4 regions of the Streptomyces nigra genome follow, and region 4 is predicted to be linked to each of the others. Evidence: riboswitches for the same ligand, from Rfam matches in the RefSeq annotation. Region 4 holds a riboswitch; each other region holds the start of a gene.
What was found. A riboswitch is a leader RNA that binds a small molecule or an ion and turns the genes downstream of it on or off. The one in region 4 is predicted to bind cyclic di-AMP.

Region 1 (4,203 bases), 2.1 Mb from region 4:
CCGCGCTCCCGGGCGACCGCCGCGATGTGCTCGAGCAGGGCGGAGGCGACGCCGCGCCCCTGGTGGGCGTCCTGGACGAGGAAGGCGACCTCGGCCTCGTCGGCGGGGGCGGACGCGGGCGTCCCGTCGGCGCCGATCCGGTCGTACCGCACGGTGGCGATGAACTCGCCGCCGACGGTGGCCGCGAGTCCCACCCGGTCCACGAAGTCGTGGTGCGTGAAGCGGTGGACGTCCTTGGCGGACAGGCGTGGGTAGGGCGCGAAGAAGCGGTAGTACTTCGACTCGTCCGACACCTGCTCGTAGAAGCTGACCAGGCGCTCGGCGTCGTCGACGGTGATGGGACGGATGCGGGCGGTGCCGCCGTCGCGCAGCACCACGTCGGCTTCCCAGTGGGCGGGGTACACGTGCCGGTCCGAGGCGCTCTGCATGGGGCCAGGTTACGGCTCGCGTACGACACCGGCGCGAGGCAGGCTGGTCCCGACGTCCCGCGGGCCGGGGCCGGGATCCGGCGGCCGTCGAGGCAGGGGCGCCCGGGCCGTTCCGCCGGGCCCCCCTCGTGTGGGAAACTGGTCTAGACAACCCTGAACCACGAAGGGCAGCAACACATGGCTGAGCGCCGCGTCAACGTCGGCTGGGCCGAGGGTCTCCACGCCCGCCCCGCCTCCATCTTCGTCCGGGCCGCCACGGCCACGGGAGTCCCGGTGACCATCGCCAAGGCCGACGGCAACCCCGTCAACGCGGCCTCGATGCTGGCCGTCCTGGGCCTGGGCGCCCAGGGTGGCGAGGAGATCGTCCTGGCCTCCGACGCCGAGGGCGCGGACGCCGCCCTCGACCGTCTGGCCAAGCTGGTCGCCGAGGGCCTCGACGAACTGCCCGCGACGGTCTGAGGGGTCCGGGCGGGTATCCCGCACGGAACCAGGAAGCCGCGTCCGCCTGACCGGCGGGCGCGGCTTGGTCTTTCCCACCGCATTACCGCCCGGAGCGCATGGAATCTCACGGCGGCGGGCTCCATAATTACCCGAGCACCCGAAAAAGGGCAGCGGGAATTCACCGCCCCGAAATTGCTCTTCTTTGTATACGGTGCCGGTGTTAATTCCGCAGGCTCGGCATGTTTACGGCATGTTGCGAATTCCTCACACGCTCCGTGCGGTCGCCGCCCGAGCCGAAGCGCAGCCGGTGCGCGGACAGCCCGCGCTCGGTGTGCAGGGTGGTGAGCGCGCGGGCGCGTTCGCCGTCGCCGCGCGCCACCGCGTCCACGATCGCGCCGTGCTCGGCCCAGATCTCCGCGGGGTCGGCGGACGCCTGCACGGTGTACATCCAGGCGATCTTGTGCCGCAGCTGGGTCAGCGTCGAGGTCAGCGCGGTACTGCCGGACGCCTGGGCCAGCGTCTCGTGGAACCAGCCGCCCAGCGAGCGCAGATCCTCGCTGTTGCCGCCCCTGGCCCGCTCCTGCCCCAGCCTGACCAGCCCGCGCAGCACCTTGAGGTGGGCCTCGGTGCGCCGCTGGGCGGCCCGGGCGGCGCCGAGGGGTTCCAGCAGGGTGCGCATCTCCAGCACGTCCGCGGCCTCCTGCTCGGTCGGCTCCGCCACGCACGCGCCCGCGTGCCGGCGGGTCACCACGAAGCCCTCCGCCTCCAGGGTGCGCAGTGCCTCGCGCACGGGGACACGGGAGACGCCGTAGCGGCGGGCGAGGACTTCCTCCGTGAGACGGCCGCCGCGCTCCAGGACACCGGCGACGATGTCGTCCCGGATCGCGGTGCACACCGAGTGCGCCGGAATACGCATGCCGACCTCCGCCTTAATCCCCGTGAAACGTCGACGAATGACGTGTGTTCAGCGACTCTATGGCAAGGAGCGTCAATTTCCGACGGCAGGCCGGAATCCATGGATATTTTTTGGACAGTCATTGTCCAGAAAGACCGAAAGCCCCGGCTCGGGAGCCGGGGCTGCGGTAAGGCGGTCGGAGACGCCGGAGGTCTCAGATGTCGACGCCGTGCGAGCGGAGGTAGGCGACGGGGTCGATGTCGGAGCCGTACTCGGCGGTGGTGCGCGCCTCGAAGTGCAGATGCGCCCCGGTGACGTTGCCGGTGGCGCCGGACAGGCCGATCTGCTGGCCGGGGGTCACGGTCTGGCCGACCGAGACGCCGATGGACGACAGGTGGCCGTACTGGGTGTAGGTGCCGTCGTTCATCTTGATCACGACGTTGTTGCCGTAGGCGCCGCCCCAGCCGGCCTCCACGACGGTGCCGGCGCCGACCGCGTGCACGGAGGTGCCGCTCGCGGCGTGGAAGTCGATACCGGTGTGGCTGCCGGAGGACCAGACGGCCCCGCCGGACTGGTACGAGGTGGACACGTACGACCCGGCGATCGGGGATACGTAGGAGAGCAGGCGCTTGCGCTCGGCCTCCCGGGCGGCGCGCTCCTTGGCCTCGCGCTCCTCCTTGGCCTTCTCGGCGGCCAGGTGGCGCGCGGCCTCCTCGGCGGCCTGCTTACGGGCCGCGGCCTCGGCGGCGGCCCGCTCCTGGGCGGCGGCCTGCGCGTCGATCTGGAGGGCGATCGTGTCCTCGACGGCGACGACCGGGATGAGGCCGGTCTGCTCCGCGGCGGGCTCGGCGGCCAGCGCCGGGGCCGCGAGGGTGCCCACGACGCCGGTGGCGGTGAGGGCGGCGACACCGGCCGCGCGGGCCGTGGTGCGCTCGAACCGGCCGGGCTTGCGGTGCTTCCCGGAGGGGCGGTTCTTCCCCGAGGCGCAGCTGAACGCCATGTGGTGGCTGATCCTTTCCTTCCCTCTCGCCTACCGGGTTAGCTGACGGGTTCGGAGCAGGAAGGTCTCCTACGGGCCCCCTCGCGGCTGCGCGGGCGTCCGATTCACCCCAGGGACTGCGATGGGTCCCCGGCTCCCCTGGCTCGCGCCGTACGGGGACTCGGCGATGACTGTCCGGTGCCGCGGACGCGGCGCACTGCTGGACGAACAGCCCGGAAGACGCTAAGCGGGGCGGCTTTCAATTCCCAAACGGATCGGGGCTTTTGTAGTGCATCCCACAGGGCAGACAGGCAACCTCCGCATCAATTCGGGCATAAGGGAGCCCCGGTGACACAGCCGTCACCGGGGCTCGCCTCGCGCGCCGGTCCGTCGCGGGGCCGGCGAATCCTCTACTCGGCCGTCACGACGGTGACTTCACCGATGCCGAGGGCCTCCACGGGCTCCCGGATCGCCGAGGCGTCCCCGACGAGGACCGTGACGAGGCGGTCCGCCGGGAAGGCGCTGACGACCGCGGCCGTGGCCTCGACGGTGCCGGTGGCGGCGAGCTGCTGGTACAGCTTCGCCTGGTAGTCGTCGGGCAGATGCTGCTCGACCTGGTCGGCCAGGGTGCCCGCCACGGCGGCGGCCGTCTCGTACTTCAGCGGCGCCACCCCGACGAGGTTCTGCACGGCGAAGTCCCGCTCGGCGTCGGTGAGTCCCTCGGCGGCGATCCCGCGCAGGACGGTCCACAGGTCGTCCAGGGCGGGGCCGGTGTTGGGGGTGTCGACGGAGCCGGTGATGGCGAGCATCGAGGCGCCGGTGCCGTCCGGCGCCGAGCGCAGGACCTGGCCGAACGCGCGCACGCCGTACGTGTAGCCCTTCTCCTCGCGCAGGACCTTGTCCAGGCGGGAGGTGAGGGTGCCGCCGAGGCAGTACGTGCCGAGCACCTGCGCCGGCCATACGCGGTCGTGCCGGTCGGGTCCGATCCGGCCGATCAGCAGCTGCGTCTGGACGGCGCCGGGGCGGTCCACGATGACGACCCGCCCGGTGTCGTCCGCGGTGACCGGCGGGACGGGCCGCGGCTCGGCCTGCGAACCGGTCCAGGCGCCCAGGCTGTCGCCCAGCAGGGCGTCCAGGTCGACGCCGGTCAGGTCGCCGACGACCACGACGGTGGAGGTGGCGGGGCGGACATGCCGCTCGAAGAAGGCGCGTACGGCCGCGGAGTCGATGCCGGCGACGGTCTCCTCGGTGCCCTGGCGCGGGCGCGACATGCGCGAGGACGCCGGGAACAGCTGCCGGGACAGCTCCTTGGCCGCCCGGCGCGACGGGTTCGCCAGCTCGTGCGGGATCTCGTCGAGGCGGTTGCGCACCAGGCGCTCCACCTCGGCGTCGGCGAACAGCGGCGCCCTGAGCGCGTCGGCGAGCAGGTCCAGCGCCTTCGGGAGCCGGGAGACCGGCAC
Region 2 (4,203 bases), 810 kb from region 4:
GGGTCGCTGGGGGCCTTGCGCTGGCCGGAGGGGCGGACGACGTCCGTCCCGGAGACGACCACCGTGCCGGAGCGGCCGTGGTAGCCGATCGGCAGGTGCTTCCAGTTGGGGGTGAGGGAGTCCTCGGCGTCCGGGCGGAAGATCTGGCCGACGTTCCGGGCGTGGTTCTCGGAGGCGTAGAAGTCGACGTAGTCCGCGACGTCGAACGGAAGGTGCAGCGTCACGGAGGAGAGCGGGTGGAACAGGTCCGCGACCACCTCCTGGTGCGCCGGCACCGTCACCCAGGCGGTCAGCGCCCGCCGGACGTCCGACCAGGTGGTGCGGCCCGCGGCGAGCAGCGGGTTCAGCGACTCCTGGGCGAGCAGCGGGGCGTACGGCGAGCCGAGCGCCTCGGCCGCGCGGCCCGCGTCGAGGACGTGGTCGCCGAGCCGGACGCCCACCCGGCGCGCGGAGTCCGTGCCCGGGAGGGAGAAGACGCCGTACGGCAGGTTGTGCGCGCCGAAGGGGTCGCCCTCGGGGAGATCGAAGGGGGGCATGGGGTGCTGCCTCACTCTCATACGCTCCGTAAGCCATGTGGTCGGGCCCACGTTACGGGTGAGGTGGCTGTCTTGGGCAGGGTGAACATGCCAGGGACGCCGGGGAGGGCGATCGGCTCCGCCCCAGGTGGCCGGGGCCGGCCGTGGCGTCGCACGCGTCATCACATGTGTCGTCACAGGCATCGTCACCGGGGAGCGGCCCCAACTCGCCCGCAGGAAGGCCGACAAGAAGGCCGACAGGACGGCCGAGAGAAAGACCGGGATGATCGCGTGGGGCGAAATCGCCATAAACGGGCGCTGGTTGTGCGCGCTTGGACACAACTGGGACCGGAACGAGTGTCAACTCATGTGAACCGAGCAGCCGTCCGGTTCAGGTCGAGTCGATGGGCCTTCCTGTCCGTATTCTCTGATCATGGCCGCACCGATCGCATATTCACTCATCGCCACTGACCTGGACGGGACCCTCCTCCGAGGTGACGACACGCTCTCCGACCGGTCCCTCGCGGCCCTCGCGCAGGCGGCGGTGGCCGGTGCCCAGCACCTGGTGGTGACGGGACGCCCGGCGCCCAGGGTGCGGCCCCTCCTGGACGTGCTGGGCAGCAGGGGACTGGCGGTGTGCGGACAGGGCGCGCAGCTCTACGACGCCGGCCGGAACCGTCTGCTGTGGTCCATCACCCTGGAGCGGGACCTGGCGGAGACCGCCCTCGGCAAGATCGAGGCCGAGGTGGGACAGGTGTACGCGGCGGTCGACCAGGACGGCGTCGACGGGCTCACGCTCATCGAGCCGGGGTATCTGATGCCGCACCCCACCCTGCCGGCCGTGCGGGTGCGGCACCGCGACGACCTGTGGTGCGAACCGATCAGCAAGGTGCTGCTGCGCCATCCGACGCTGACCGACGACGAGTTGGCGGCGACGGCCCGCGCGGTGGTGGGTTCGCTGGCGACGGTCACCATGTCGGGGCCGGGCACCGTCGAACTCCAGCCATGCGGCATCACCAAGGCGACCGGCCTCGCGCTCGCCGCCGAGCACCTCGGTCTGGGCCCGCACGAGACGATCGCCTTCGGGGACATGCCCAACGACATCCCCATGTTCGACTGGGCGGCCCACGGGGTGGCGATGGCCAACGCGCACCCGGAGCTCAAGGCGGTCGCGGACGAGATCACCTTGTCCAACGAGGACGACGGCATCGCCGTCGTCCTCGAGAGACTCTTCGCCTGCAGCCTGGCCGAGTTCCCCCACTAGATCTGTCGGACAGGGGAAGCGCCGGCGGAACACGGCCGGGACGTGGGCCGGAAAACGTGGGGCCTAGTAGGGGCCGTTCACGTTGTCGATCGAGCCGTAGCGCGCGGCCGCGTAGTTGCACGCGGCCGTGATGTTCGCGACCGGGTCGAAGGGGTCGTACGCGGTGCCCGCCACGTGGTACGCCGCGAAGGTCGGGTCGATGACCTGGAGCAGGCCCTTGGACGGGGTGCCCGCGACGGCGTTGGAGTCCCAGTTGTTGATGGCGGCCGGGTTGCCCGAGGACTCCCGCATGATGTTGCGGTGGATGCCCTCGTAGCTGCCGGGGATCCCCTTCTGCGCCATGATGTCCAGCGCCTCGCGGATCCAGCCGTCGAGGTTGTTCGCGTAGGTCTTCGCGGAGGCCTGGGTGGCCTGGGCGACGGCGGACTTCTTGACGGGGGCGGACGCGGTGTTCGCCTTGGCAGGCGTGGCCTTCTTCGTGGCGCGGACCTTCAGGTCGACACCCGGGTGGATCAGCCGGGGGTTGTCGCCGATGGCCTTGCGGTTGTCCTTGTAGAGCTGACGCCAGCCGCCCTTGGCGTCGTAGCGGTCGGCGATCCCGTAGAGGGTGTCGCCCTTCTTGGTGGTGTAGCTGACCGAGCCGGTCTTGGCCACGGTGGAGACCTTGGCGGGCTCGGCGGCGCTCGCGGTGGTGGCGCCCAGCAGGGGGAGCGCGAGGGCGGCGGTACCGGTGCCGGCGGCGATGACGCGGCGGGCGAGCGGGCTGGTACGGGTGCGGCGGTGCTTGCCTCGGGACATGGCGCTGTTCGTTCCTCTCCGGCGCCTGCGAGGTGAGCTGTCGGGTTCGGGCGGGAGATGCCCGGTCGTGTCGTCGTGGGACGACGCGACTTCACCCCTAGCCGGACCGGGCGCCATCAAGGCGTCCGGTACGGCGACTTACCTGGGTCCCCCGCTCCTGCCGTGCGTGAGTGCGTAGGTGGATGACTCGGGCGGCGGCAGGATTCGGCGTCCGCCCGACAGAGCGGAACGTATGCGAGAGCACATGTCGGGAACAAGTGCCGCAGACACCTGACGTGCTAGTTGACCATGGTCTGGGGCGTATGGGGTACTTGATCCTTTGCGGTTGCCAACGCTCAACTCGCTTTTGTCGTAAGGCGACGAAGGGGTCCGGCGGGAAGGGGTGGGGGGCGGCGTCGCGTGACCCAACTCACGGCGATCACAACAACGGCAAATCGGGCAATGGCTCCAACTCCCCGTTTATTGCCTGCTCGTCGGACGGGCCTCGTCAGCTCGCCTATCTGTCCCTTGAGTTCGGAAAGTCCGTTTTGCGGATACGTCGGGGAACCTCGCGTGCCGTGCATGTCGTTGAGTGGGTGTCGGGCGCGGGGGTGTGCGGGTGCCGAGTGGCCGGACAGGGCGGAGGTGGCGGAGAGGGCGTCTCCGGGGCGGGCCGGGGTAGACGGGCTGCCGTACGGAGCGGGTCCGTGATCGGCGATGCGGAGTGGCGGGTGCCAGCGTGGCTACACACAGTGACATGCCGATAAATCGATGAATCTCCACCCTTATCAGGTGATCGAAAAACATACCGACCGTGGACCGATGTCGCCCGTGGTGGACGGGTGGGCGGCATCGGTGATCGAAACGTGACCGGATACGCTGACTTGAGTGATGGCAGCGACCTATCGACAAACCGTGTAACCAGCCGAAAGACACCAGCAGACAGGAGACCCCTCGTGACCGTCGTCGGGCCGTTCGGGCTGAGCGTGCGGGACCAGGCTCTGGAAGCCGATGTCCAGGCCGGATTGGCGGCTGTCGAGGAGGGACTGCTCGAAGCCACCAAGAGTGAGGTCCCCTTCATCACCGAGGCCGCCCAGCATCTGGTGCGGGCGGGCGGGAAGCGCTTCAGGCCACTGCTGGTGATGCTCGCCGCGCGCTTCGGGGACCCGTATGCCCCGGGGATCGTGCCGTCGGCCGTGGTGGTGGAGCTGACGCATCTGGCGACGCTGTACCACGACGACGTGATGGACGAGGCCGAGGTCCGGCGCGGGGTGGACAGCGCGAACACCCGCTGGGGGAACTCCGTCGCGGTCCTGACCGGCGACTTCCTCTTCGCGCGCGCCTCGCACATCCTGGCCGACCTCGGGCCGGAGGCGGTGCGGGTGCAGGCCGAGGCGTTCGAGCGGCTGGTCACCGGGCAGATCCTGGAGACGGCCGGGCCGCAGGACGGCCGGGACCCCGTGGAGCACTATCTCGATGTGCTGAGCGGCAAGACCGGCTCGCTGGTCGCGGTGTCCTGCCGCTTCGGGGCGATGATGTCGGGCGCCGACGAGACCGTGGTCGACGTGCTCACGCAGTACGGCGAGCGGCTCGGGGTCGCCTTCCAGCTGGCGGACGACGTCCTGGACATCGCGAGCGACTCCCATG
Region 3 (4,203 bases), 2.9 Mb from region 4:
GGGTGCGGCTCATCATCTACATCGCGGTGGGGCACGTCTTCGCCGCCTTCGTCTACTTCCTCTTCGAGGCGGGCGGCGGGCAGTAGACGTACCCCGTGCCCCTCGGGCCGTACCCCGCGTCCCTCAGTCGATCAGGCGCTCCCGCAGGCGCTCCCGGGCCTCCGGCGTGAGCCGCAGGCCCTGCCCCAGGTAGGTGTCGACGTCGCCCCAGGTCGCGTCGATCGTGTCGAAGGCCGCCGTCAGGTACTCCGCCCGCGCGTCGAACAGCGGGCTCAGCAGCTCCATGACCTCGGGCGAGTAGGCCGAGGGGTTGCTGCCGCTGCGCCGTACCTTGTAGCGGCGGTGCTTCTCGTTGGACTTCAGGTAGTCGGTGACGATCGCCTCGCGCTCGACGCCGACGGCGAGCAGCGTCACCGCGATCGACAGGCCGGCGCGGTCCTTGCCGGCCGCGCAGTGCATCAGGGCCGGGACGCTGTCCTCCACCAGAGACTGCAGGATCCGGGAGTGCTCGGCGGTCCGGTCCGTGACCATCGAGCGGTAGGAGGCGATCATCCGGTCGGCGCCCTTGCCGTCGGCCAGGATCTCCCGCAGCTGGTCGAGGTCGCCGTCCCGGACCATCTTCCAGAACTCCGCGCCGTCCGCCGGGTCGGACAGCGGCAGGTTCACATTGCGGACGCCCGGCAGCTCGACGTCGGGGCCCTCCAGCTTCTGGTCCGCCGCGTTGCGGAAGTCGAAGATCGTGTGCAGGCCCAGCGAGTCGAGGAAGGCGGCGTCCTCGGGGGTGGCGTGGGCGAGGTGGCCGCTGCGGAACAGCACGCCGTGCCGCACCCGTCGTCCGTCGACGGTGGGCAGGCCGCCCACATCGCGGAAGTTGCGCACACCGGCCAGTTCGGGCTCGGTCGACGGGATCTGCTGCGTCACGGGGGCTCCTCCCGGTCGGCCCCGCCGGCGCGGCTCGGCGATGAGGCCGGCGAGGTGCGACTCCGACGATACGACATGGCTGCGTGCGCCATTCAGTTGTCCACAGGGGATGACTCGGTGGCAATGGGTCGAAACGGGCGAAAGTCGGCTGATGTCATCTTTGTCAACGTGCACTTCGTCCGGTTTTGCGGGCACCTCATGTCGTATTCGGATCGGAATCGACGGGAAGGTTCAATGGGTCGGATATCCATCGGAGTCACATCTGGGGTTTCTGTCCGAATTAATGCCTTCATTCCAACTCGCTCCGTAATAAGGAAAGCTGGAGCGGCGTCACGTGAGGAGCGTCATATCCGTGACGGTGCGTCGCCCGTCATGTCCACGTAATCATCGTGCTTTTCCCGGGACTTCGAGCAAAGAGGTCCCTTCGAAATGCACGCAGGGTGACCGTTGAATGCCGTAAGGGATCAAGGTGAACGCATTCGGGCGGAACCCCTCACTTGTTCCCTTGCGTCTCTCTCGCTTACGTTCGCCACCAATCCGGACGGACGCCTAATCCTGCCGCCGACCGGAATCCGCGCACACTCACCCGTACACGGCAGGAGCGGGGGACCCACAGGTACATCGCCTGTTCCGGTCTCCGGAACAGGCTTGGGGTCAAGTCGCGTCCCGACGCGACCGGGCATCTCCAGCCCGCACCCGACAGCTCACCTCGCAGGCGCCGGAGAGGAATTCGTCATGCCCGCGAAGGGTAAGCACCGCCGTCCCAAGTCCCTGCGCCTCACCCGGACGATCGCCGTCGCCGGAACCGGTGGCGCCGCTCTCGCGCTGCCGCTGATCGGGGCCACCGGCGCAAACGCCGCGACCGGCCAGTCCGTTCCGGAGAAGGCGGTCCAGTCCGTCCAGGTCGCCGCCAAGAAGGCCCCGGCGCAGAAGGCCTCCGCCCAGAAGACGCGCACCTACGAGGTGAAGCGCGGTGACTACCTCGCGAAGATCGCCGACCAGCAGGACGTCCGCGGCGGCTGGAAGAAGCTCTACGCCGACAACCGTGAGGCCGTCGGCGCCGACCCGTCGCTCATCCACCCGGGTCTGAAGCTGTCGATCGGCACCAAGGCCGAGGGCGCCGCCCCGAAGGCGTCCGCCCCGGCCCCGTCCGCGTCGAAGTCCTCGGCGAAGCCCGCCGCCAAGCCCGCCGCGCCGCAGAAGGCCGCCCCGGCCGCCCAGAGCGCCGACGAGGCGAGCACCGTCAACGGCTTCAGCGCCCCGGTCTCCGCCTCCGCCGTCGGCACCTCGTACAAGGTCGCGGGCAGCATGTGGTCCAGCGGCTACCACACCGGTGTGGACTTCTCCGCCCCCACCGGCACCCCCCTGAAGGCGGTCGGTGCCGGCACCGTCGTCTCCGCCGGCTGGGGCGGCGCGTACGGCAACCAGGTCGTCATCCGGCTCGCCGACGGCTACTACGCCCAGTACGCCCACCTGTCCTCGCTGTCCGTCTCCAGCGGCCAGACGGTGACCGCGGGCCAGCAGATCGGCCTCTCCGGCGCGACCGGCAACGTGACCGGTCCGCACCTGCACTTCGAGATCCGCACCGCGCCGGGCTACGGCTCGGATGTGGACCCGGTGGCCTACCTCCGCTCCAAGGGCGTCGCCATCGGCTGACCCCCGCACACGGCGCGCACCACCTCCCTGACACGCATGCGCACCACCTGCCTGACACGCACGCCGAAGGCCGGACCCCACCCCCGGGTCCGGCCTTCGGCCTGTCGTCGTGGGCCCGCGGGTGCACGCGCGGGCGTTTCGGCGGTCAACGCCCCTGTGCGGAGCCGTATTCCGGACTTGGTGAAGGCTTTGGCAGTGGCTTATCTCACCGCTCGTCAACCCCTTCCTACGGTCGCGTAGGTCACATCGGAAGGTGAATCATGTCCCGACGTGACAGACGATTCGAAGAGTGACAGCAGAGCAGTGATCGGGTCGTACGTCGCGGTGGGGGACAGCTTCACCGAGGGCGTCGGCGACCCCGGCCCCGACGGGTCGTTCGTCGGCTGGGCCGACCGGTTCGCGGTCCTTCTGGCCGACCGGCGTCCCGAGGGCGACTTCGGGTACGCGAACCTCGCCGTGCGCGGGCGACTGCTGGACCAGATCGTGGCGGAACAGGTCCCCAAGGCCGTCGAACTCGCCCCGGACCTGGTGTCGTTCTGCGCGGGCGGCAACGACATCCTGCGGCCCGGCACCGACCCCGACGAGGTCGCCGAACGGTTCGAGCGGGCCGTCGTCCGGCTCACCTCGGCCGCCGGCACCGTGATGGTGACGACGGGCTTCGACACCCGTGGCGTACCCGTGCTGAAGCACCTGCGCGGCAAGATCGCCACCTACAACGGGCACGTCCGCGCCATCGCCGACCGCTACGGCTGCCCGGTGCTCGACCTGTGGTCCCTGCGGACCGTCCAGGACCGCCGGGCCTGGGACAGCGACCGGCTCCACCTCTCTCCCGAGGGGCACACGCGCGTGGCGCTGCGCGCGGGCCAGGTCCTGGGCCTCGAGATCCCGGCCGACCCGGACCAGCCCTGGCCGCCGCTGCCACCCCGGGGGACGCTGGAGATCCGCCGCGACGACGTCCAGTGGGCGCGCGAGTACCTGGTGCCGTGGATCGGACGGCGGCTGCGCGGCCAGTCCTCGGGGGACCATGTGACGGCCAAGGGCACGCTCTCGCCGTACGACATCAAGATGCGGATCGAGTCGGTGGCCTGACCCGGGGGGACGGACGGGGGGGCGCGGCGCCGCCCGGGGGCCCCGCCGGTCCCGGGCGGCGGCCGCTCAGCGCGGCGAGGCCGTCAACGCGGCCCGGTCCAGGCCCAGTTCCCGGGCCAGCGCCTCGTCCACCCACTCCTGCGCCCGCGCGCGGGACAGCGACCCGGGATACGACGTCAGCTGGACGGCGAGCCCGTCCAGGAGGGCGGTCAGGCGCAGCGCGGCGGCCGCCGGGTCCGGGCACGCGAACTCGCCCGCCTCCGCGCCCTCGGCGAGGACCCCGGCGAGGGCGCTCTTCCACTGCCGGTCGAGCTCACGGGTGACCTCCCGCAGGGCGGGTTCGCGCAACGCGGCCGCCCACCCCTCGATCCACAGCCGCCAGCCCTTGGCCTGACCGGTCGGCGCGTACCACCGCACGGCCGCCCGAAGCCGCCGTACCGCCGTCGTACGGCGGCCCAGGATGCCGCGCAGCCGCGCCAGGTCGCCCTCGGCCGCGTGGGCGAACGCGGCGGCGACCAGCTTCTCCTTGGTGTCGAA
Region 4 (4,203 bases):
GCACCCCCTGTTCACCGTGCTCACCGGCATCGGCTTCGGCGCAGCCGCGCTGGCCGGGGAACGCCAGCGGGTGCGCCGGGTGCTGCTGCCGCTGTCCGGGCTGCTCCTCGCGATGGGCATGCACGCCCTGTGGAACGGCTCCTCCACGTTCGGCGAGTTCGGATTCTTCGCCGTGTACGCGGCCTTCATGGTGCCCGCGTTCGGGCTGCTGGTCTGGCTGATGCTGTGGACCCGGTACCGCGAACTGAGGACCGTCCGCGAGGAGCTGCCGGCCTACGCCGTCGCCGGATGGCTGTCCCCCGCCGAGCCGTTCGCGCTGGGTTCGATGCGGGACCGCCGGGTGGCCCGGCAGTACGCCCGCCACCACGGCGGACGTCCGGCGGCCCGGGCGGTCGCCCAGTACGAGGCGTACGCCACCTCGCTCGCGTTCCTCAGGCGCCGGGGCCGCCGGGGCCGGGCCGGCGCGGACTACGTGGCCCGCGAGGGCGAGTTGCTGAACGAGTTGTGGCTGCGCCGCGCGTGGGCCCGCCCGGCCCTGCAGTACGCGGTCACAGCGCGGACCCGGCCCGTCCCCGCGTACGTGCCCGCGGCGCACGGCACTTGGTGGCAGCAGCCGTACGCCCCGAACGGGCACGCCCACGGCGGACCGCAAGCCCCGGTTTGGAACCCCTACCTCGGGTAGACGGGTCGGGGAGGGCGGCGCGGCACGGACGAAGAACCGGCAGCCCTGACGTCGGGGGGTCGTCGTCAGGACTGCCGGGGTTCAGACGGGGAAGGCGCTCAGGGAGTGAGGCCCTTGCTCCGCAGCCAGGCCAGCGGGTCGATGCCGCCGCTGCTGCCCTCGGGATGCACCTCCATGTGGAGGTGGGCGCCGGTCACATTGCCGGTGGCGCCGACGCGGCCGATGACGTCACCCGTGGCGACCTTCTGGCCGACGCTGACGCTGATCGAGGACTGGTGCGCGAACCACACCTCGGTGCCGTCGTCGAGGGTGAGCTCGGTCTTGTAGCCGTACGAGCCGTCCCAGCCGGCGAACGTGATCGTGCCGGAGTGCACGGCCTTGATCAGGGTGCCGGTCGGCGCGGCGAAGTCGAGGCCCGTGTGGTGACCGGACGACCAGTAGGCGCCGGCCTCACCGAACACCGAGGTGAGCGTGTACGAGGAGGTCGGCAGCGTGTACTGCTTGGCCAGCTCGGCGAGGCGCTCGGCCTCGGCCTTCTTGGCGGCCTCCTCCTCGGCGGCGGCCTTGGCGGCGGCGGCCTGCTCCTTGGCCTCCTTCTCCGCCTTGGCGGCCGCCTCGGCGACCTCCTTCTCGGCGGCGGCGACGGCGGCCGCGGCGGCCTTGCTGTCGACCTGGTCCTGCTGGAGCTCGGCCTGCGCGATGATCCGGCTGCGCAGCGCCTCACCGGCGTCGGAACCGCTCTGGGCGGTCTCGTCGGCGGTCTCGCCCATCGTGCTGAGGGCGGTGGCACTGTCGTCCGCGGCGGAGTCGTCGTCGGAGATCAGGGGCAGGTCCGGCATCGTGATGGCGACCGGCGGCTTGCCGCTCTGCGCGGTGGCCATGCCGCCCGCGCCGACGGCCGCTATGACGCCGACGCCGAGAACCGTGGAGCTGCGGGCGAGTCCCCCGCCGCGCTGCTTGGAGACGCGGTGCCTGCCGCGAACGGGACGGAGGGACTCCGCGGTGGGGTTCCACTCCTCGAAGGGGCCCTCGTCGGTGCGGTGCAGGTCGTAGCCGAAGGTGTCGGCGGTGCGCTGGCCCGGCACGAAGGGGGCTTGCGGGGCAGGACGGTTCGACGCCACGTGGGCGTACTCCTTTCCTTCCTTCTCGCCTACCGGGTTAGCTGACGGGTTCGGAGCAGGAAGGTCTCCTACGCGCGTATACGTGCCGTGTTGCCACGGCGGTATCCGCGAGATTCACCCCAAGGTGGTGGTTCCCCGGTTCCTCTACAGGATTAAGCGTGTGCGCACGGAGCCGACTCTTGTGACGGCTGGGACGACCGCGCTGCGTTATCGAACGTTAATAGACGCGGGGTGCGTATTCCAAGCTGTTCCGCTTGATCATTAACGTTTTCCGGCTGGACTTACGGGTCATCAGCGGCCTAAATCGGGCGAGTTGACTCGCGCGTACCCCCTTCAATACAGCTGACGGTTCGTCAGTTGTTATGCGGAGGGGGTTCGCTCCCTCACGTTCCGTGACAGCGAGTCGGGGGCGCGACAGAGGAGGGAAAAACACTCAGGGCCGGAACTCGAAAGTTCCGGCCCTGAGTCTTCAGTAGCGGGGACAGGATTTGAACCTGCGACCTCTGGGTTATGAGCCCAGCGAGCTACCGAGCTGCTCCACCCCGCGGCGATGTCTCTACTGTACGCCATTCTCGGGACCCACCGCACACGCCTTACCGCCGCACCCGCCCTGCCCGCGCCTACGACCCCCCTCTGACCAGGGCTTTTGTCGCCGTGGTGCGGGACGTGTCACATCAGATCGGGCACCAGGGCGCAAGGCAGGGCGCGCATCAGGGCACCAGGTGGGCGTTGGGCGCCGCGGCCCGTCCCGCGTACTCGGGCAGCACCACGACGTCCACCCCCGCGGCGGTCAGCATCCCGCTGCCGTCGGCGTCCGTGACGAAGGTGTCCGGCTCGCGCCAGGCCGTCACGACCCGCCGCACCCCGGCGGCCAGGATCAGCCGGGCGCAGGGCATGGGCCGTGAGGAGCGGTGCGTGCAGGGCTCCAGGCTGGTGTAGACGGTGGCGCCGGCCAGCCTCGGGTCGCCGGGCGCGATCTTGGCGAGGGCCGCCTCCTCGGCGTGCACGACCGGGTCGCCGCCCTCCCGGGAGTGCCCGCGCGCCAGCTCGGTGCCGTCGGCCGCCACGACGACCGCCCCGACGCTGAAGGCGGTCGGCGAGGGCGGGCACTCGGCGGCCAGGTCGCACGCGAGGGCCAGCCAGTGCCGGTCCGCGGCGGCCGGCAGGACGCCGGTACCGGGCGCGGTCGGCTCGTAGCGGGTCAGGACGACGTCCTCGATGCGCCGGGTCTCGACCAGCCGGAGGCGGCCCTCCTGGTAGCCGCCGGGCCCGAAGAGGCGGGGCGCCCGGGGGTCGCCCACGAACAGCGGGGCCAGCACCAGCTGCAGCTCGTCGGCGAGCCCCTGCCGCAGGAGCTGGGTGTGGACGGTGCCGCCGCCCTCGACCATCAGCCGCTCGACGCCGCGGACCTGGCGGAGGTGGACCAGCAGGTCCCGCCAGTCCAGGTCGTCGCCGAGCGCGACGACGTCGGCGGCGACGGGGTCCTCGCGCAGGCGCCCGGCGCCCTTCTCCGTCGTATAGACGATCTTCTCGCCACCGGTGTGCCAGAAGTTGGCCGCCGGGTCGAGTTCGCCGGACGCGCTGACGGTGACCTTCAGCGGGTACTCGGGCCTGCCGGCGGCCGTGCGGGCCGCGCGCCGCTCGGCGGAGTTCACGAGCAGGCGGGGGTTGTCCGCCCGGATGGTGCCGGCGCCGACGAGGATGGCGTCCACGGAGGCCCGTACCTCGTCGACCCGGTCGAAGTCGGCCGGGCTGGACAGCAGCAGCCGGTCGGGGCCGGTGTCGTCGAGGTAGCCGTCGAGGGAGACGGCGGCGGACAGCAGGACGTAGGGGTAGGACGGCATCGGCACGCTCTCCCGCTCGGCGATCGGGGCTTGGTCGATCGGTGCTTGGCTGATCGGGGTTGGTCGATCGGAACTCGACCGATCGGCTTGGTTCAAGTTTGAAACAAACCTACACTGGACACATGACGACTCGCTGGCTCACCCCCGAGGAGCAGCGCGCCTGGCGCGCCTACATCGCCGCCGTCGCGCTCGTGGAGGACGCGCTCGACCGGCAGCTCCAGCAGGGGGCCGGCATGCCTCATCTGCATTACTCCATTCTCGCCACCCTGTCCGACGCCCCGGAGCGCCGGCTGCGCATGACCGACCTCGCGGAGCGGCTGAAGATCACCCGCAGCCGGCTGACGTACGGCGTCTCGCGTCTGGAGAAGGACGGCCTGGTGGCCCGCGAGGACTGCCTCGTGGACAAGCGGGGCAGCGTCGCCGCCCTCACCGACGAGGGGATGCGGCTCCTGGAGCGCGCGGCCCCCGGCCATGTGGACACCGTACGGTCGCTGATCTTCGACCGGCTGTCCCCGGAGCAGGTGGGGCAGCTGGAGGACATCTTCACGGCGATCGG

Region 1: linked by a shared signal. The riboswitch ahead of DC008_RS26360 (M23 family metallopeptidase) and the one ahead of DC008_RS16305 (M23 family metallopeptidase) in region 4 are both predicted to bind cyclic di-AMP.
Region 2: linked by a shared signal. The riboswitch ahead of DC008_RS20295 (transglycosylase SLT domain-containing protein) and the one ahead of DC008_RS16305 (M23 family metallopeptidase) in region 4 are both predicted to bind cyclic di-AMP.
Region 3: linked by a shared signal. The riboswitch ahead of DC008_RS29710 (LysM peptidoglycan-binding domain-containing M23 family metallopeptidase) and the one ahead of DC008_RS16305 (M23 family metallopeptidase) in region 4 are both predicted to bind cyclic di-AMP.

Annotation. Positions count from the first base shown of each region.
Region 1 is NZ_CP029043.1:5,690,342-5,694,544, reverse strand. Features, by position in the region: gene DC008_RS26380 (bifunctional acetate--CoA ligase family protein/GNAT family N-acetyltransferase) at 1-428, opposite strand, end outside; gene DC008_RS26370 (HPr family phosphocarrier protein) at 606-887, shown strand; gene DC008_RS26365 (GntR family transcriptional regulator) at 1,090-1,785, opposite strand; gene DC008_RS26360 (M23 family metallopeptidase) at 1,979-2,764, opposite strand; cyclic di-AMP (ydaO/yuaA leader) riboswitch at 2,777-2,940, opposite strand; gene DC008_RS26355 (M16 family metallopeptidase) at 3,154-4,203, opposite strand, start outside.
Region 2 is NZ_CP029043.1:4,360,611-4,364,813, forward strand. Features, by position in the region: gene fahA (fumarylacetoacetase) at 1-536, opposite strand, end outside; gene DC008_RS20290 (HAD family hydrolase) at 949-1,779, shown strand; gene DC008_RS20295 (transglycosylase SLT domain-containing protein) at 1,843-2,577, opposite strand; cyclic di-AMP (ydaO/yuaA leader) riboswitch at 2,585-2,760, opposite strand; gene DC008_RS20300 (polyprenyl synthetase family protein) at 3,513-4,203, shown strand, end outside.
Region 3 is NZ_CP029043.1:6,465,412-6,469,614, forward strand. Features, by position in the region: gene DC008_RS29700 (DUF6126 family protein) at 1-86, shown strand, start outside; gene DC008_RS29705 (tyrosine-protein phosphatase) at 124-921, opposite strand; cyclic di-AMP (ydaO/yuaA leader) riboswitch at 1,491-1,652, shown strand; gene DC008_RS29710 (LysM peptidoglycan-binding domain-containing M23 family metallopeptidase) at 1,657-2,577, shown strand; gene DC008_RS29715 (SGNH/GDSL hydrolase family protein) at 2,881-3,666, shown strand; gene DC008_RS29720 (TetR/AcrR family transcriptional regulator) at 3,733-4,203, opposite strand, start outside.
Region 4 is NZ_CP029043.1:3,548,395-3,552,597, forward strand. Features, by position in the region: gene DC008_RS16300 (PrsW family intramembrane metalloprotease) at 1-682, shown strand, start outside; gene DC008_RS16305 (M23 family metallopeptidase) at 781-1,803, opposite strand; cyclic di-AMP (ydaO/yuaA leader) riboswitch at 1,815-1,972, opposite strand; tRNA gene DC008_RS16310 (tRNA-Met) at 2,277-2,350, opposite strand; gene DC008_RS16315 (dihydrofolate reductase family protein) at 2,514-3,647, opposite strand; gene DC008_RS16320 (MarR family winged helix-turn-helix transcriptional regulator) at 3,770-4,203, shown strand, end outside.